4 regions of the Bradyrhizobium sp. TM233 genome follow, and region 3 is predicted to be linked to each of the others. Evidence: predicted binding sites of a transcription regulator. Region 3 holds the regulator's gene; each other region holds the start of a gene.
What was found. Region 3 encodes PhoB, which activates phosphate uptake and scavenging genes when phosphate is short. Its sites were predicted from a motif close to TGTCATNNANCTGTCAT; they were not measured.

Region 1 (4,780 bases), on a different contig from region 3:
AAGGCGCCGGCGCCTCGAAGCCGAGGCCTGATTGTTCCACGATCTTGCGCACCAGCGAGAAGCCGTTGGAGTGCACCCCCGACGAGGCGAGGCCGATCACGGCATCGCCGGCCGCGATGTCCTTGCGCGGCAGCAGCGTGCCCCGCTCCGCAGCACCGACGGCAAAGCCGCCGAGGTCGTAATCGCCATCCCTGTACAGGCCGGGCATCTCGGCTGTCTCGCCGCCGATCAGGGCGCAGCCGGATTCGCGGCAGCCTTCGGCGACGCCCGCGACGATCGAGGCCGTCGCCTCCGGGTCGAGCTTGCCGCAGGCGAAATAGTCCAGGAAGAACAGCGGCTCGGCGCCCTGCACCACGAGGTCGTTGACACTCATGGCGACGAGGTCGATGCCGATCCCGCCGTGCAGCCTGGTCTCGATCGCGATCTTGACCTTGGTGCCGACGCCGTCGGTCGCGGCCACGAGGACAGGGTCCTTGAAACCGGCCGCCTTGAGGTCGAACAGGCCGCCGAAGCCGCCGATCTCGGCGTCGGCGCCGGGCCGTGCGGTGGCGCGCACCATCGGCTTGATCAGGTCGACCAGGCGGTTGCCCGCATCGATATCGACGCCTGAATCGGCGTAAGTGAGGCCGTTTTTGCGGTCGGTCATGCCCGATTTCCAATGGGTTTGCGGCTGGTTACGTCGAATTCCGGGGACGCGCAATGGCTCGCATGGCGCCCCGCCTTATACTATGTAGAGATATCAACCGGTTCAGCCTCCCGAGAGGCCGGATTCGAGGTCAGACCGGGTGCCGGGAAGCGCTTTCGTGAGTATTCCGAACATCATTACCCTGGGCCGCATCATGCTGGTCCCGATCATCGTCTGGGCCATCGTGTCGAGCCAAATGGAGGTGGCGTTCGCCGTCTTCCTGATCGCCGGTATCAGCGATGCCGTCGACGGCTTCCTGGCCAAGCGCTTCAACATGACGAGCGAGCTCGGCGCCCTGCTCGACCCGCTCGCGGACAAGGCGCTGCTGGTCTCGATCTACATGGCGCTCGGCATCTGGGGCGCAATTCCGCGCTGGATCGTGATCCTGGTGGTCTCGCGCGACATCATGATCGTCGCCGCGGTGATCGTGTCCTGGCTGTTCGACCGGCCCGTCGAGATGAAGCCGTCGAAGGTGTCCAAGCTCAACACCGTGGCACAAGTGGCGTTCGCGGCACTGGTGCTGGCGGCGCTTGCCTTCGGCTTCAAGCCGGCCCCTTATGATATCATCCTGATGGGCCTCGTCACGGTCTTCACGCTCTCCTCGGTGTCGCTCTATCTGGTGGAGTGGCTGCGGCACATGAGCACGATCGAGGCCAAGTAGCACGATCGAGGCCAAATGAGAGGCGATGCGGCCCCGCAAAAGGCCAACTCCCGCTCGATATGTCCGATCTCTTCAAATGACGCCGGCCCGCCGGCATGGAGCAAAGCAAGCGTGCCAGGCCGCGTTCACCCCCGACAATTGGCGTTTTCGCTTCCGCATGCGGAGAGCCTCAGCCGGGACAATTTCCTCGAAGGCCCTGCCAACGCGGCCGGGCTCGGCCTGATCGACAGCTGGCCGGAATGGCCGAACCGGATCATGTGGCTGGCCGGCCCGGAAGGAAGCGGCAAGAGCCATCTCGCCGCGATCTGGGCCGAGGAAGCCGGCGCCCGCTCCACCACCGCCAATGCGCTGACCGCCGCGGGCGTTCCGGGCGCGCTCGCCACCGGCGCGCTGGTGGTCGAGGATCTCAAGGCCAGGGAATTTGACGAACGCGCCCTCTTCCATCTGATGAACCTCGCCCGCGAGGATGGCGCCTACGTCCTGTTCACGGGACGCGAGGTGCCCGCCTCGCTGGAGATCGAGCTTCGCGACCTGCGCTCGCGTCTGCGCGCCGTTCCGGTCGTCGCGCTGCTGCCGCCCGACGACCAGCTCTTCCGCGGCCTGATCGTCAAATTCTGCGCCGACCGCCAGCTCACCGTGGACGAGAGCGTGGTCGGCTACCTCGCCACCCGCCTGGAACGGTCCTCGGCCGCCGCCCGCCAGGCCGTGGAACTGCTCGACAGCGAAGCCCTCAGGCTCGGCCGCCCGGTCACCCGGGCGCTGGCCGCCGAGCTGCTCCGCGACGCCTGATCGGCCTCCGCGGCCGCCTCCAGACCCACGCCAAGCCCGCTTGACGCGGCGAAGCGGCGGAACATCAATGTCATCGAAACGTCATCGCTCTAACACATGCTCCGGCCGGTTTTGCGCATAAGTCGCAAATTGGGGCGAACTGGATGGACCGACTTCTGATGGACTCTGCGCAAGCCGTTGAAACTAAAGAAAAAGCCCCAGAGACCGAGAGTCTGCCGGCGATCGCATCGAGTCCCGAGCGATTCATCAACCGCGAGCTCTCCTGGCTGCATTTCAACCGCCGCGTTCTGGAGGAATCGGTCAATCCCAGCCACCCCATGCTGGAGCGGGTGCGATTCCTGTCGATTTCGGCGAATAACCTTGACGAGTTCTTCATGGTCCGCGTCGCCGGCATCAAGGCCCAGGTGCGCGAGGGCATTGCCGAACGCAGCCCCGACGGCCTGACGCCATCCGAGCAGCTCGCGCTGATCAACCGCACCGTCTCCGAGCTCGCCTCCGACCAGCAGGCGATCTGGCGCGACCTGCGCGGCACGCTGGCCGATGTCGGCATCGTGCTCGTCGAGGGCAAGGAGGTCACCAAGGCGGAACGGACCTGGATCGAGGACTACTTCCTCAGCAACGTCTTCCCGCTGCTGACCCCGCTGGCGATCGACCCGGCTCACCCCTTCCCGTTCATCCCGAGCCTCGGCTTCACCATCGCGCTCCAGCTCACACGTGCCGCCGACGGCAAGCAGATGAACGCGCTGATCCGCATGCCCGGCAAGATCGACCGCTTCATCCGCCTGCCGACCGAGGGCAAGGCCGTCCGGCTGATCTCGCTGGAGCAGGCGACCGCCTTGTTCATCAACCGCCTGTTCCCCGGCTACAATCTGCACGGCCAGGGCGCTTTCCGCATCATCCGCGACTCCGAGCTCGAAATCGAGGAAGAGGCGGAAGACCTCGTCCGCCTGTTCGAGACCGCGCTCAAGCGCCGCCGCCGCGGGTCGGTGATCCGGCTCGAGATCGACGCCAAGATGCCGGAGGAGCTGCGCAGCTTCGTTCAACACGCGCTCTCGGCCGCCGACGACGAGGTGTTCCTGGTCGACGGCGTGCTCGCCATGAACGAGCTGTCTCAGCTCACCCGCCTCGACCGGCCCGATCTCGAATTCACCCCCTACGTACCGCGCCACCCTGAGCGCGTGCGCGAGCATGGCGGCGACATCTTTGCCGCGATCCGACAGAAGGACCTCGTGGTCCATCATCCCTACGAATCCTTCGACGTGGTGGTGCAGTTCCTGCAGCAGGCCACGCGCGACCCCGATGTCGTCGCGATCAAGCAGACGCTCTACCGCACCTCCAACAACTCGCCGATCGTGCGCGCGCTGGCGGAAGCCGCCGAGGCCGGCAAATCAGTCACGGCGTTGATCGAGCTGAAGGCGCGCTTCGACGAGGAAGCCAACATCCGCTGGGCCCGCGATCTCGAACGCGCCGGCGTGCAGGTCGTCTACGGCTTCCTCGAACTGAAGACGCACGCAAAACTCTCGATGGTGGTGCGCCGCGAGGGCGGCAGCCTCACGACTTACGTGCATACCGGCACCGGCAACTATCACCCGGTCACAGCACGCATCTATACCGACCTCTCCTACTTCACCTCGGATCCGACCATCGGCCGCGACGCCGCGCGCGTGTTCAATTTCATCACCGGCTATGCCGCGCCGAGCGACCTGGAGAAGATGGCGGTGTCGCCGTTGACCTTGCGCAAGCGCATCATCGAGCACATCCAGGGCGAGACGGCGCATGCGCGCCACGGTCGCCACGGCGCGGTCTGGATGAAGATGAATGCGCTGGTCGACCCCGACATCATCGACGCGCTCTACGAGGCTTCCCAGGCCGGTGTGCAGGTCGAGCTCGTGGTGCGCGGTATCTGCTGCCTGCGCCCCGGCATTCCCGGCCTGTCCGAGAACATCCGCGTCAAGTCGATCATCGGACGCTTCCTGGAACACGGCCGAATCTACTGCTTCGGCATGGGCCAGGGCCTGCCGAGCGCCAAAGCGGCTGTGTATATCTCCTCCGCCGACATGATGCCGCGCAACCTCGACCGCCGCGTCGAGGTGCTGTGTCCGCTGCAAAATCCAACGGTGCATCAGCAGGTTCTCGAACAGATCATGGTCGCGAATCTCAAGGACAATGAGCAGAGCTGGCAATTGTTGCCGGACGGGTCCTCAACGCGTATGAAGACCGCGAAGGGCGAGGAGCCTTTCAACGTCCACAACTACTTCATGACAAATCCGAGTCTGTCTGGCCGTGGAAAGTCGCTCAAGGAATCCTCGCCGCGTCGTCTCACGCGCCGGAACGAACGCCATCAATCCTGATCGGGGATGTTCGACGTGAAGCGGCCGCGCAAGCGCGGCTCGAGCGTCGCGGTCATCGATATCGGTTCCAACTCGGTCCGTCTCGTCGTCTACGAGGGGCTGACGCGGAGCCTCATTCCGATCTTCAACGAGAAGACGCTGTGCGGCCTCGGACGCGAGGTGCAGAGCACCGGCCTGCTCGCGCCCGACGCCGTCGACAAGGCGCTGACCTCGCTGAGGCGCTTCCGGGCGTTGTGCCGTGTGATGCAGGTCGGACGCGTGTTCGCGATCGCGACCGCGGCCTGCCGCGACGCC
Region 2 (4,780 bases), on a different contig from region 3:
ACGCCCTCTTCCGACATCTGCTGCAGCGCTTCCTTCAGCTTCTTCGCCTTCATCGCGTCGGTGAGCCGAACGCGGCGGACGATTTCCGGCGCGAAGCTTGGCACGCCGACGAAGTTGAAATCCTCGCCCTCGGTCAGCGTGTCGCCGATGCGCAGCGTGCCGTGATTGGGAATGCCGACGACGTCGCCGGCAAAGGCTTCGTCCGCGACCGAGCGGTCCTGCGCGAAGAAGAATTGCGGGCTGGACAGCGGCATGCTCTTGCCGGTGCGCACCAGCTTGGCCTTCATGCCGCGGCTGAGCTTGCCCGAGCAGAGGCGCGCGAACGCGATGCGGTCGCGGTGGTTCGGATCCATATTGGCCTGGATCTTGAACACGAAGGCGCTCATACGCGGATCGGTGGCCTCGACCTTGCGCTGGTCGCTGTCCTGCGCGCGCGGCTCGGGCGCGAACTTGCCGAGGCCCTCCAAGAGGTCGCCGACGCCGAAATTGCGCAGCGCGCTGCCGAAATAGACCGGCGTCAGATGGCCCTCGCGGAACGCGTCGAGGTCGAACGGTTTTGACGCTTCGGTCACGAGCTCGAGCTCGTCCTTGACCGCGGAGACATCGAGATTGGCATTGAGCTTGGCGAGCTCGGCGATCTCGATCTGCTGCGCCGCGCCGGTCTTGGCGCCGCCGCCTTCGAGCAGGCGCACGCCGCCATTGACGACGTCGTAGGTGCCGAGGAAGTCGCGGCCGCGTCCGACCGGCCAGGTCATCGGCGTGGTGTCGAGCGCCAGCGTCTTCTCGATCTCGTCGAGCAGCTCGAACACGTCGCGGCTCTCGCGGTCCATCTTGTTGATGAAGGTGATGATCGGGATATCCCGAAGACGGCACACCTCGAACAGCTTTCGGGTGCGCGCCTCGATGCCCTTGGCGGCGTCGATCACCATCACGGCGGAATCGACCGCCGTGAGCGTGCGATAGGTGTCTTCCGAAAAGTCCTCGTGGCCCGGCGTGTCCAGGAGGTTGAACACGAGGCCCTCGAACTCGAAGGTCATCACCGAGGTCACGACCGAGATGCCGCGCTCGCGCTCGATCTTCATCCAGTCCGACCGCGTGTTGCGCCGCTCGCCCTTGGCCTTGACCTGGCCGGCCAGGTTGATGGCGCCGCCGAACAGCAGCAGCTTTTCGGTCAGCGTGGTCTTGCCGGCGTCGGGATGGGAGATGATCGCAAACGTGCGCCGCCGCGCCACTTCCGCGGCAAGCGGGGAACGGGCCGGCGATTCGGCTGTGGTGGTGGCGATGTCGGACATGGCGGGAGCGTGTGGCAGGGAAAACGGGCCTGATCAAGCCTCATTTGGTGATTGCGGAGCCTTCCGGCCAGCCCCATATCGGCCTTGGCCATACTGGCCTTGGGGGGAGGACGGCCTCCCCGGCCATCAGCACGTCAGACGCGGGGACGACCCTGCCTTGAATGGAGGGTCGTCATGGCCTGGAGCATCCTGTTCGTCGCGGGCCTTCTCGAGATCATTTGGGCGATCGGCCTGAAATACACCGAGGGCTTCACCAGGCCTGTTCCGTCCGTCGTCACGCTCGCGGCCATGGCCGGCAGCGTCATCCTGCTCGGGCTCGCACTCAAATCCCTGCCCGTTGGAACCGCCTATGCGGTCTGGACCGGCATCGGCGCGGTCGGCACCGCAACACTGGGCATCATCCTGTTCGGCGAGCCAGCCACGGCCCTCCGCCTTGCCAGCATCGGGCTGATCGTCGCCGGGATCGTCGGGCTGAAGCTCGTTACCTGACGAAGATCTCGACCGCCCACCAGGTCAGCGCCGCCACGACGGCCGAGGCCGGGATCGTGATCACCCAGGCGTAGACGATCGAGCTGGCAACGTTCCAGCGCACCGCCGAGACGCGGCGGGCGGCACCGACGCCGACGATGGCGCCGGTGATGGTGTGCGTGGTGGAGACGGGAACCCCGAGATAGGTCGCCATGAACAAAGTCGCGGCCCCGCCGGTCTCGGCGCAGAAGCCCTGCATCGGGGTCAATTTGGTGATGCGCAGGCCCATGGTGCGGACGATGCGCCAGCCGCCCATCAGCGTGCCCAGCGCCATCGCCGCCTGGCAGGACAGCACCACCCAGAACGGCACCGAGAAGTCGCTGCCGAGATGGCCCTGCGAATACAGCAGCACCGCGATGATGCCCATGGTCTTCTGCGCGTCGTTACCGCCATGGCCGAGCGAATAGAGCGAGGCGGAGGCGAATTGCAGGATACGGAAGGCGCGATCGACCGCGAAAGGCGTCGAGCGCACCGAGGCCCAGGACACGATCGCCACCAGCATCATCGCGAGCAGGAAGCCGATCAGCGGCGACAGCACGATCGCCAGCACCGTCTTGGTCAATCCGCTCCACACCGCAGCCGAGATCCCGGCCTTGGCCATGCCGCCGCCGACGAGCCCGCCGATCAGCGCATGCGAGGACGAGGACGGGATGCCGAGCGCCCAGGTCACGAGGTTCCAGACGATGGCGCCGACCAGGGCCGCGAAGATCACCTGGGCGTCGACGATCGAGGGATCGATGATGCCGGTGCCGATGGTCTGGGCGACGTGCAGGCCGAACACCATGAAGGCGACGAAATTGAAGAACGCGGCCCAGATCACCGCGAATTGCGGCCGCAGCACGCGGGTCGAGACGATGGTCGCGATCGAATTGGCGGCGTCGTGCAGGCCGTTCAGGAAATCGAACAGCAGCGCGACGGCGATCAAGCCGACCAGGACGGGAAGACCCAACGCGGCATCCACAGCGGCCTGCCCTAAACTTGCTCGATGACGATGCTGTTGATCTCGTTCGCAACGTCGTCGAAGCGATCCGCCACCTTCTCGAGGTGGTCGTAGATCTCGACGCCGACGATGAAGTCCATCGCGCTGCCATCGCGATGCTTGAGGAACAGTTCCTTCAGCCCGATGTCGTGGAGATCGTCGACCCGGCCTTCCAGCTTCCCCAGCTCTTCCGTGATAGCGGTCAGCATGGCGACGTTCGGGCCGATCGACTGCATCAGCGGTAGCGCGCGGCCGACCAGATTGGCGCATTCGATCAGAAGCCCGCCGATCTCGCGCATCGGCGGCTCGAAGGTGCGGACCTCGAACAGCATCACCGCCTTGGCCGTCTGCTGCATCTGGTCGATGGCGTCGTCCATCGACGTGATCAGGTTCTTGATGTCGCCGCGGTCGAACGGGGTGATGAAGGTGCGGCGCACCGCCGTCAGCACCTCGCGGGTGATGTTGTCGGCATCATTCTCGAACTGGTTGACGCGCTGGCAATAGACCGGCGTCTCCTCGCCCCCGTTCAGCATGCCCTGGAGCGCGATGGAGCCCTGGATCACCGTCTGGGCATGCCGGTCGAACAGGTCAAAGAACCGTTCTTCCTTGGGCAGGAAAGCACGAAACCATCGCATCATGGGGGTAGGTTACCGGTTGGAAATGGCCCGGCCCTGTCAGGGCCGTCATGAAACTGTCATAGACCATTTTCGATCCGCGCGCGTGTCATCTCGCGCGCGCGGAGCCGGATCATCCACCGCTTTCAAGCGGCCGGGAAATCGTTTTTGAATCAGTTGGTTAGAGCGATCGCCGGAAGTAATGCGCGATTTCGCCGATGACGCCGCGGCGGAAGGTAAGCACGCAGATTACGAAGATCGAGCCCTGGATCACCGTCACCCACTGGCCGAAGCCGGCGAGATATTGCTGCATGGCGATGATCGCGAAGGCACCGACCACGGGGCCGAAGATGGTTCCGAGGCCGCCAACCAGCGTCATCAGCACGACCTCGCCCGACATCGACCAATGGACGTCGGTGAGCGAGGCGTTCTGCGCCACGAACACCTTCAGCGCACCGGCAAAACCGGCCAGAGTTCCCGACAGCACGAAGGCCAGGAACTTGTACTGGTCGGTCCGGTAGCCTAGCGAAATCGCCCGCGGCTCATTCTCCCGGATCGCCTTCAGCACCTCGCCGAATGGCGAGTTGATGACACGGAAGATCAGCAGGAAGCCGGCGAGGAACCCGACCAGCACGACGTAATAGAGCACCGTCGGCTTGGACAGATCGAACACGCCGAACATGTGTCCCTGCGGGATGCCCTGGATGCCGTCCTCGCCGTGGGTGAACGGGGCCTGGAGGTAGATGAAGTACAGCAGCTGTGACAGCGCCAGCGTGATCATCGAAAAATAGATGCCCTGGCGGCGGATCGAGATATAGCCGGTGATGAGCGAGAGCACGAAAGCCGCGGCGATGCCGACGAGGATGCCGAGCTCGGGCGGCAGCGCCCACACCTTCAGCGCATGCGCGCAGCAATAGCCGGCGGTCCCCAGGAACATGGCGTGGCCGAACGACAACAGGCCGCCATAGCCGATCAGCAGATTGAAAGCGCAGGCGAGCAGCGCAAAGCACAGTGCCTGCATCACGAAGAACGGGTAGACGCCGGTAAATGGCACCGATGCCAGCAGCAGCGCCATCACTACGAAAGCGATCATCTCGTCGCGCATCGCGCGAGGGGTCACCGGCAGCGTGTCGTCCGTCAGGGTTGTCATATCAGGCCGCCCTTCCCGTCAATCCCGTTGGCTTCACCAGGAGCACCAGCACCATCAGCACGAACACGACGGTGTTGGAGGCCTCGGGGTAGAAATACTTGGTCAGCCCCTCGATCACGCCCAGCGCGAAGCCGGTGATGATGGAGCCCATGATCGATCCCATGCCGCCGATCACGACCACCGCGAACACGACGATGATGAGGTCGGCGCCCATCAG
Region 3 (4,780 bases):
GCGGCGCAGGCGCGCTCGAGCCGCCCGACGCTGTCCTCGATCTCGGCTTCGGTCACGATCAGCGGCGGCAGGAAACGCACGACATTGTCGCCGGCCCCGACGGTGAGCAGCTTTTCGTGACGCAGCGCCGCGACCAGATCGCCGGAGGGCACCACGGCCTTGATGCCGATCAGAAGGCCTTCGCCGCGCACTTCGCTGACGACATCGGGATGGCGGTCGATCACGGAGGCGAGCTTCTGCTTCAGCAGCAGCGACATTCTCTGCACGTGGTCGAAGAAGCCGGGCTTGAGCATGACGTCGAGCACGGCATTGGCCGCGGCGACCGCCAGCGGATTGCCGCCGAAGGTCGAGCCGTGCGAGCCGGGCCCCATGCCGGCCGCCGCATCCGCGGTCGCCAGCACCGCGCCGATCGGGAAGCCGCCGCCGAGCGCCTTCGCCAGCGACATCACGTCCGGCGTGACGCCGGTGCGCCGATAGGCGAACAGATCACCACTGCGGCCCATGCCGGTCTGCACCTCGTCGAAGGCGAGCAGCAGGCCCTTCTCATCGCAAAGCTGGCGCAACGCCTTGAGGAAGGTCGGCGTTGCCGAACGCACGCCGCCCTCGCCCTGGATCGGCTCGATCAGGATGCCGGCGGTCTCCGGACCGATCGCCTTCTTGACGGCCTCGATGTCGCCGTGCGGCAGCTGGTCGAAGCCATCCATGGGCGGGCCAAAGCCTTCGAGATATTTTGCAGATCCGGTCGCGGCGAGCGTTGCCAGCGTACGGCCGTGAAAGGCGCCTTCGAAGGTGATGATGCGATAACGTTCCGGATGCCCCTTGGAGAAGTGATGATGGCGGACCAGCTTGATCACACCCTCCAGCGCTTCGGCCCCCGAATTGCAGAAGAACACGAAGTCGGCAAAGCTCTCGTTGCAAAGCCGGTTGGCGAGCTTCTCGCCATCCGGGCTCTGGAACAGGTTCGACATGTGCCAGAGCTTCGTCGCCTGCTCCTGCAACGCCTTGATCAGATGCGGGTGGCAATGGCCGAGCGCATTCACAGCCACGCCCGAGGTGAAATCGAGATAGCGATCGCCATTGGTCGCGATCAGCCAGCAGCCTTCGCCGCGCTCGAAGCCGAGGTCGGCTCTGGCGAAAACGGGGAGCAAATGCGGCGCTGCGCTGTTAGTCATGATGTCACTTGAATGTTGCGGACGGTGTGACGCGTGCATTGCGCAACGCACCATCGACCGGCCCGGAAAACGAAACGTGCCGCCTTTTAAGGGCGGCACGCGCGACTATCTTATGCCTGGCAAGACGGGTGTCAATGCCGCCCGGAAAGCCTCGCGAAACGCTGAATCCGTAGTCTTGCGGTGCCGATTTTGCGGGTTTTCACCACGGAACATGTGGAAGCGAGTCGGCGGACTCTTGCGCGGGAGTCACGCCATATTGTAGCGTTTGGATTGTCAGATACGACATCTCGTGCAGCGGTTCTGATCCCAAGAGTCCTCATGTACCGGCGTAAACGTTCGGGCGTCAGTCACGCGCCCGGCGAGCCTTAAGGGATTCTGACGGCACGGGTTTTTGAAGGCTTAGGCAATCGCTGCGAGGCCCCAGGATGGCTGGCGCGTAGCGAGGGAAAGGGTGCAATGACGGTTTTGACCTGGTCCGACGATCGCGTCGAGCAGCTGAAAAAGCTCTGGGAGGCCGGACTTTCGGCCAGCCAGATCGCAGCTGAGCTCGGCAATGTGACCCGCAATGCCGTGATCGGCAAAGTGCACAGGCTCGGTCTGTCCGGCCGTGCCAAGAGCCCTTCATCGGCAGCGCCCCGGCCGCGCAAGGCGCGTCCCGCGCAGCACATGATGCGGGTGACCCGCCCCATTGCGCGCGGCAACACCGCGCTGGCGCAGGCCTTCGAGGTCGAGGTGGAGGCTGAACCCGTCACCTACGACAACGTGGTGCCGATGAGCCAGCGGCTGTCGCTGCTCGAGCTGAACGAGGCGACCTGCCATTGGCCGGTCGGCGATCCCTCCAGCCCGGATTTCTTCTTCTGCGGCGGCCGGGCGCTGTCCGGCCTGCCCTACTGCGCCCAGCACTCGCGCGTGGCCTATCAGCCGGCGGCGGATCGCCGGCGTGCCCCGGCAAAGCCGGGCCCGCGGTGAGCGGATTTAGCTGATCGCAAAGACGGCAGCCGTCACACGACGGCGCCTCAACCAACTCGGTGTCATCCCCGCGAACGCGGGGATCCATAACCACAGGGCGCAGTTGTCGCGCGAGATGGTCACTCCGAGTCTTCGCCAAATCACTGCCTGTGGTTATGGGTCCCGGATCTGCGCTGACGCTTGTCCGGGACGACGCTGAGTGTGAGGCGACAGCCCACCAACTCCAGCGCTTGCAAACCCTACGCCTGCTCCGCCTTCGCGAAGCGGTCGTCCAGCGCGTAGCCGGCACCGCGGACGGTGCGGATCGGGTCCTGCTCGCGGCCGAGATTGAGCAGCTTGCGCAGGCGGCCGATATGGACGTCGACGGTGCGCTCGTCGATGTAGATGTCGCGGCCCCAGACGCTGTCGAGCAGCTGCTCGCGCGAGAACACGCGGCCGGGATGCTCCAGGAAGAACTCCAGCAGGCGATATTCGGTCGGACCGAGATCGATCGGCCGGCCCGAGCGCGCCACGCGGCGCTTGTCGCGATCGAGCTCGATGTCGCCATAGGCCAGCACTGTCGCGAGCCGCTCAGGACTGGCGCGGCGCAGCAGGCCCTTCACGCGGGCGAGCAGCTCCGGCACCGAGAACGGCTTGACGATGTAGTCGTCGGCGCCGGTCGCAAGTCCCCGCACCCGCTCGCTCTCCTCGCCGCGCGCGGTGAGCATGATGATCGGGAGCTGCTTGGTGTCGGGCCGGGTCCGCAGCCGGCGGCACAGCTCGATGCCCGACAGGCCCGGCAGCATCCAGTCGAGCACGATCAGGTCCGGGATGTGTTCCTTGAGGCGGGTGTCGGCGTCGTCGCCGCGCATCACCGTCTCGACGTCATAGCCGTCGCCTTCGAGGTTGTAGCGGAGAAGCTCGGTGAGAGCTTCCTCGTCCTCAACCACCATAATGCGTGCGCCCATGGTGTCGTCGCTCCTTAAGACTTCAGGTATTCGGGATCGTGGTGGCGAAGGTGGTCATGTCGCCCTTCGGCCGCTTGTCGGTCATCGCCTGGCCCTCGATCATGTAGAACACGGTCTCGGCGATGTTGGTGGCGTGGTCGCCGATCCGCTCGATGTTCTTGGCGCAGAACATCAGATGGATGCAGAACGAGATGTTGCGCGGATCCTCCATCATGTAGGTGAGGAGCTCGCGGAACAGCGAGGTGCAGATCGCGTCGACTTCCTCGTCGCCCTTCCACACCGCCATCGCCGCCGGCAGATCATGTGCGGCATAGGCGTCCAGCACCGACTTGACCTGCTGCTGCACGAGGTCGGTCATGTGCTCCAGGCCGCGGAACAGCTTCAGCGGATGGAAGTCGGTCTCCAGCGCGGCGACGCGCTTGCCCATGTTCTTGGCGAGGTCGCCGATGCGCTCGAGGTCGGTCGCGACGCGCATCGCGCCGACGATCTCGCGCAGGTCCACCGCCATCGGCTGGCGGCGAGCGATGGTGAGCACGGCGCGTTCCTCGATGCGCTTCTGCAACGCGTCGAGCTCGGCGTCGATGGTGACGACGCGCTGGCCGAGCGCGACGTCGCGGCGGATCAGCGCGTCGACGGAATCGACGATCATGCGCTCGGCGATGCCGCCCATCTCGGCGACCAGGCGGGTGAGCTCCTGGAGGTCGGTGTCGAAAGCCTTTGCGGTATGTTCGGTACCCATATTGCGTCTCCTCAGCCGAACCGGCCGGTGATGTAATCCTGCGTGCGCCGGTCGGTCGGCGACGTGAAGATCTTGCTGGTGTCGTCGAACTCGATCAGTTCGCCGAGATACATGAAGGCGGTCTTGTCGGAGACGCGCGCCGCCTGCTGCATGTTGTGCGTGACGATCGCGATCGTGTAGTTCTCGGACAGTTCCTGGATCAGCTCCTCGACCTTGGCGGTCGAGATCGGATCGAGCGCCGAGCAGGGCTCGTCGAACAGGATCACTTCAGGGCGCACCGCGACGGTGCGGGCGATGCACAGGCGCTGCTGCTGGCCGCCGGAGAGCGACAGGCCGGAGGCGTTGAGCTTGTCCTTGACCTCGTTCCACAGCGCGCCGCCGCGCAGCGCCTTCTCGACGCGGTCATCCATCTCGGACTTCGAGATCTTCTCGTAGAGGCGGATGCCGAAGGCGATGTTCTCGTAGATCGTCATCGGGAACGGCGTCGGCTTCTGGAACACCATGCCGACCCGGGCGCGCAGCAGGTTGAGGTCGAGCCTGGGGTCGAGGATGTTGGTCTGGTCCAGCATGAGCTGGCCGGTGGCGCGCTGGCCCGGATAGAGGTCATACATCCGGTTGAAGATGCGCAGCAGGGTCGACTTGCCGCAGCCCGACGGGCCGATGAACGCCGTGACGCGGTTGGCGCCGAGCGTCAGGTTGATGTTCTTCAGCGCGTGGTGCTCGCCGTAATAGAAATTGAGATTGCGCACCGTCACCTTGGCCGGGGCTTCCGGCAGCGGCTGCGAGGCCAGATGGGCGCTGGAACTCATGGATACGGACAGGTCGGTCATTTTGCAGTCCTCTCGGCGCCGAGGATGCGCGCGCCAATGTTCAGGGCAAGCACGGTGAGCGTGATCAGCAGCGCGCCGCTCCAGGCGAGCTGCTTCCAATAGGCGTAGGGGCTCTGGACGAAG
Region 4 (4,780 bases), on a different contig from region 3:
GGAAAACCTCCTTTCGGACGGTCGGCCTGGACGGTCGAGTGTGTCGCGCCCCGTAAGACTACGGTGACCATCCGGCGATAAGATCTCCCTTTCCACGAGCAATGGTGTGCGGCGTTCGACATGACAACAATGACGGCTTCTCATCTGGTTTCACGTTGGTCCGGTGCCCTCTGGTCGGGAGCTCTCGGCATCTGTGCGATCGTCGCCGTCATCCGTCCTGCCGAGGCTGATCCCCGCGCCGTTGTCGAATTGTTTACCTCGCAGGGCTGCTCCTCCTGCCCGCCCGCCGACCAGATCATCGGCGATCTCTCCAAAGACCCGTCGATCATCGCGCTGAGCATGCCGATCGACTATTGGGACTATCTTGGTTGGAAGGACACGCTGGCGGATTCGCGCTTCTCTGCACGGCAGCGTGCCTATTCACGCATGCGCGGCGACCGCGAGGTCTACACGCCGCAGGTCGTGGTCAACGGCTCCACCCATGTCATCGGCAGCGATCGTGCCGGCATCGAGAGCGCGATCGGCAAGACCGACAAGGGCACGGGCGTGATGAGCGTGCCGGTGACGATGTCGCTCGCGGGCAAGCAGATCAACGTGTCGGTGGCGGCGAGCAACGAGCCGGGCATCTCGCATGGCGAGGTCTGGATCTGTTCGATCGCCAAGTCGGTCCCGATCGCGATCACCCGCGGTGAGAACCGTGGACAGCAGGTCACCTATCACAACGTGGTGCGCAACCTGCTCAAGGTCGGCGACTGGACCGGGCGTTCGGAAAGCTGGACGGTGCCGATCGAGAACCTCACGCGCGACGGCGTCGACGGCGCGGTGGTCTATGTCCAGGACGGCAGCCGCGACAAGCCCGGCTCGATGCTGGGCGCGGCGTACACGTCGCTGCACTGATTCGGATTTCTCGCTAGAGTCGTACTGCTCTCAACCCTCATGGTGAGGAGCGCGTCCTTGCGCGCGTCTCGAACCACGAAAGGCCCCCGCTTATGCGGCTCGGCCTCGATCCTTCGAGACGCCGCTTCGCGGCTCCTCAGGAGGAGGAGAGATAGTGTTCGCACGGATGTTAGGGGTGAAGGTCGGTCGCGCTGGAAACATCCCGACACAAACAAAAAAGGACCAACTTGCGTTGGCCCTCCTTGTTGCGCGTACAGACCCGATCCTGTTCGACCCCGGGGGGCTGGGGGCTGAGGAATCCGGAACCGAAAGGACCGGGTCAACGCACGTGAGTCTTGTCGCAATGCAGGGCGGCAGTCGCTAGGCGGAAAAGCGGCGAGAGTATGATTCCTGCTAACGATCCCGTGACGGTTTGCCGCGAGGGAGTTCCACCATAGCGTGTGTACTGAGTCGCACTCGATTCGACCGGTTGAATCAGGAGCCTCTTGCGGCGGTGGCCGGTTGGCGCAATCATGCAGCTGTCATGATCCAGGTTCCCGGGACGGTCTTCGCGGATCGGGTCATGCCGTGCGATGAGGAAGCGCTCCATGAGTCTGTCGGAGGATGCCGATCCGAGCGAGCAGCGCGCGGCGGCGCGCCCCGCCGCTGCGACGACGCAATTGAGCCGGGTGACGTTCAACCGGCTCGAGCTGCACCGTATTCTCAATCTCTACGGCCGCATGGTCGCGGACGGCGAGTGGCGCGATTATGCCATCGACTTCCTCAAGGACCGCGCCGTGTTCTCGGTCTATCGCCGTGCCTCGGAGGTGCCGATCTATCGCATCGAGAAGGATCCGCGGCTGGCGCGCAAGCAGGGCATGTACAGCGTGATCTCGGCGACGGGGCTGATCCTGCGCCGCGGCCATGAGCTCGAGCGCGTGCTGCTGGTGATCGATCGGAAGCTGGCGGTGGTGTAGCGGCACAGACGGTGCCGTAGGGTGGGCAAAAGCGCACCGCGCCGTGCCCACGTACTTTCTCTATCGTGACGAATGGTGGGCACGCTTGCGCTTTGCCCACCCTACGAGACCGGATTATTTCCCCGGCACCGTGCTGGCGCCCTCGCCGAGGTCGCGCTGCATCATCACCGTGTCCAGCCAGCGGCCGAATTTCAGCCCGACATTGGGATGCGTGCCGATCATCTTGAAGCCGCCCTTGGTGTGGACGCCGATCGAGCCGGCATTGGCGGAATCGCCGATCACCGCGATCATCTGGCGGAAGCCGCGCGCCTCGCATTCGGCGACCAGCCGTTCCAGCAGCAAGGAGCCGACGCCGCGGCGGTGGAAGGAGGGATCGAGATAGATCGAGTTCTCGACCGTGAAGCGGTAGGCCGGGCGCGGGCGGTAGGCGCCGGCATAGGCATAGCCGGCCACGCGGCCGTCGAGGATGGCGACGAAATAGGGATAGCCGCCGTCGACCAGCGCGCGATAGCGGCGCGTCATCTCCGTGAGGTCGGGCGGCTCCAGCTCGAACGTCGCGGTGCCTTCGCGGACGGCCTGCTGATAGATGGCGGTGATGGCGGGAAGGTCGGCCTCGGTCGTGGGCCTGATTTCAGGTGCGGACATGGGAGAAGATTAGAGCCTTCCCGCGGCCGCTGGAAGGGGCAACGGTGTTGCCACACCCGTCATTGCGCGGGCAGCGAAGCAATCCAGTAATGCGTCTGCGGAGGGACTCTGGATTGCTTCGTCGCAATGACGAGGAGAGGCCACGGCTCAAACAAAAACCCCGGCCTTTCGGCCGGGGTTTGTGTCCGTTCGTCCTGGTCTATCGCTTAGTCGCGCTGGCCGAGGAGCTGCAGCAGCAGCGTGAACAGGTTGATGAAGTTCAGGTACAGCGACAGCGCACCGGTGATGGCCGCACGCTCTGCGATGTCGCCGCCGGCCGAGGCGTAGCCGTAGATGTAGTCGTTCTTCAGCCGCTGGGTATCCCAGGCGGTGAGGCCCGCGAACACCAGCACGCCGACCACCGACACGATGAACTGCAGCATCGAGCTCGCCAGGAACAGGTTCACCAGGCTCGCGATGATGATGCCGATCAGGCCCATGAACAGGAACGAGCCCATGCCGGTCATGTCACGCTTGGTGGTGTAGCCGTAGAGGCTCAGCGCACCGAAGGTGGCCGCGGTGATGAAGAACACCCGCACGATCGAGGTGTGCGTGAACACCAGGAAGATCGACGACAGCGAGATACCCATCAGCGCCGAGAACACCCAGAACAGGATCTGGGCGGTCGAGGGAGCGAGACGGTTGATCCCCGCCGAGATCACGAACACCATGGCGAGCGGCGCCAGCATGAACAGCCATTTCAGCGGGCTGACGAACATCGCGTAGCCGAACGGCGTCAGGAACAGCTTGCCGACGCGGACGGCGTCCGCGGTCGGCACGTCCGTCACGGCAGCCATGTAGACGCCGAGCGCGGCAAGGCCGGTGATGGCCAGGCCAATGCTCATGTAGTTGTAGATGCGCAGCATATAGGCGCGCAGGCCGGCATCGACCGTCGCGGCGTCAACACGCCCGGCGGCCCTGCCGAAAGGAGAAGCGTAGTTACGGTCTAGGTCCGACATGGTCGAATTCCCGTTGGTTGGTCCGGTCCGGCATGAGGGTCGCCATGCCGCCGGTTCGTCAAATTCTATCTCGGATACCAATGCCTGCCGACTAAATTTTGGCTAACATTCGGGGCTCCGAACCCATTCGATATGTGGGAAACTAACACATTCGCTGCAACCTTCCACGCGCGGCTGAATGTCGCCCTTGGCGGCAATCCTGACGCGAACCTGACGAGCAGTCGTGGTTAATCGCGGGAATCGTGCGATTCCGCTCTCCTGCGGCGACCCGCTACCATTTGTCACAAATTCCGCAACACCGTGGCGGGTTTTTTGTTCAACGCCAGCAGCGTGCCGGCAAGCCCGAGCCCGACCGTGACGACCAGAGCGGCCGCGACCACGCCGGCCGCGCTGCCGGCCTGCCAGACGAAGCTCAGCGTCATCAGGCGCGTCACGATCATCCAGGCCGCGATGCTGCCGGAGATCACGCCGAACACCGCGGTCGCGAGCCCGATCAGGAGGTATTCGAGCGCATAGGCGCCGAGCAGCCGCAACCGCGTCGCGCCGAGCGTCTTCAGGATCACCGCATCGTAGACCCGGTGGCGATGGCCGGCGGCGAGCGCGCCGCCGAGCACCAGGATCGCCGAGATCAGGGTCACGGCGCTGGCACCGCGGATCGCCAGCGCCAGATTGGTCACGACAGAGCCGACCGTCTCCATCACCTCGCGCACGCGCACGCTCGTCACCATCGGATAGGCGTCGGCGACCTCCTTGATGATCTTGCCGTCGCCGGCGGCAGTTCCGCCCGTTTCCGTCAGCGTCGCGATGTGGGTGTGCGGGGCGCCCTTGAAGGCGTTCGGCGAGAACACGAGAACGAAGTTGATGCCCATCCCCTGCCAGTCGATGGTGCGCAGATTGCCGATCTTGGCCGGGATGTCGCGGCCGAGCACGTTGACCACGATCTCGTCGCCGAGCTTGAGGCCGAGCCCGTCGGCGATCTTCTTCTCCATCGAGACCAGCGGCGGGCCGGAATAATCCGCGCTCCACCATTCGCCCTCGACCACCTTGGAGCCTTTCGGCAGCTCGCCGGTATAGGTCAAGCCGCGGTCGCTCTGCAGCACCCATTCGGAATCGGTGGTCGGCTTGAGCTCCTCGGCGCGCACCCCGCGCGCGGCGACGATGCGCCCGCGCAGCATCGGCACGTCCTCGACCGTCGCGCCCGGCGCGATCCGGCGCAGATAACCGTCGAACTGTTCGGCCTGCGTGCTCGGGATGTCGATGAAGAAGAAGGACGGCGCGCGGTCG

Region 1: the regulator PhoB is predicted to act here: its motif matches at 2,204-2,220, upstream of AABA86_RS12010 (RNA degradosome polyphosphate kinase).
Region 2: the regulator PhoB is predicted to act here: its motif matches at 3,481-3,497, upstream of AABA86_RS12425 (DUF47 domain-containing protein).
Region 4: the regulator PhoB is predicted to act here: its motif matches at 1,406-1,422, upstream of AABA86_RS31070 (DUF2794 domain-containing protein).

The regions. Positions count from the first base shown of each region.
Region 1 is NZ_BTIG01000004.1:172,069-176,848, forward strand. It holds gene purM (phosphoribosylformylglycinamidine cyclo-ligase) at 1-646, opposite strand, end outside; gene AABA86_RS12000 (CDP-alcohol phosphatidyltransferase family protein) at 804-1,346, shown strand; gene AABA86_RS12005 (DnaA ATPase domain-containing protein) at 1,458-2,135, shown strand; gene AABA86_RS12010 (RNA degradosome polyphosphate kinase) at 2,294-4,486, shown strand; gene ppx (exopolyphosphatase) at 4,502-4,780, shown strand, end outside.
Region 2 is NZ_BTIG01000004.1:258,206-262,985, forward strand. It holds gene AABA86_RS12410 (peptide chain release factor 3) at 1-1,292, opposite strand, end outside; gene sugE (quaternary ammonium compound efflux SMR transporter SugE) at 1,467-1,781, shown strand; gene AABA86_RS12420 (inorganic phosphate transporter) at 1,774-2,781, opposite strand; gene AABA86_RS12425 (DUF47 domain-containing protein) at 2,793-3,437, opposite strand; gene AABA86_RS12430 (branched-chain amino acid ABC transporter permease) at 3,595-4,563, opposite strand; gene AABA86_RS12435 (branched-chain amino acid ABC transporter permease) at 4,565-4,780, opposite strand, start outside.
Region 3 is NZ_BTIG01000001.1:1,015,533-1,020,312, forward strand. It holds gene AABA86_RS04855 (aspartate aminotransferase family protein) at 1-1,172, opposite strand, end outside; gene AABA86_RS04860 (GcrA family cell cycle regulator) at 1,629-2,141, shown strand; gene phoB (phosphate regulon transcriptional regulator PhoB) at 2,381-3,088, opposite strand; gene phoU (phosphate signaling complex protein PhoU) at 3,111-3,827, opposite strand; gene pstB (phosphate ABC transporter ATP-binding protein PstB) at 3,839-4,657, opposite strand; gene pstA (phosphate ABC transporter permease PstA) at 4,654-4,780, opposite strand, start outside.
Region 4 is NZ_BTIG01000027.1:54,097-58,876, forward strand. It holds gene AABA86_RS31065 (DUF1223 domain-containing protein) at 121-897, shown strand; gene AABA86_RS31070 (DUF2794 domain-containing protein) at 1,485-1,853, shown strand; gene AABA86_RS31075 (GNAT family N-acetyltransferase) at 1,968-2,498, opposite strand; gene AABA86_RS31080 (Bax inhibitor-1/YccA family protein) at 2,705-3,496, opposite strand; gene AABA86_RS31085 (ABC transporter permease) at 3,778-4,780, opposite strand, start outside.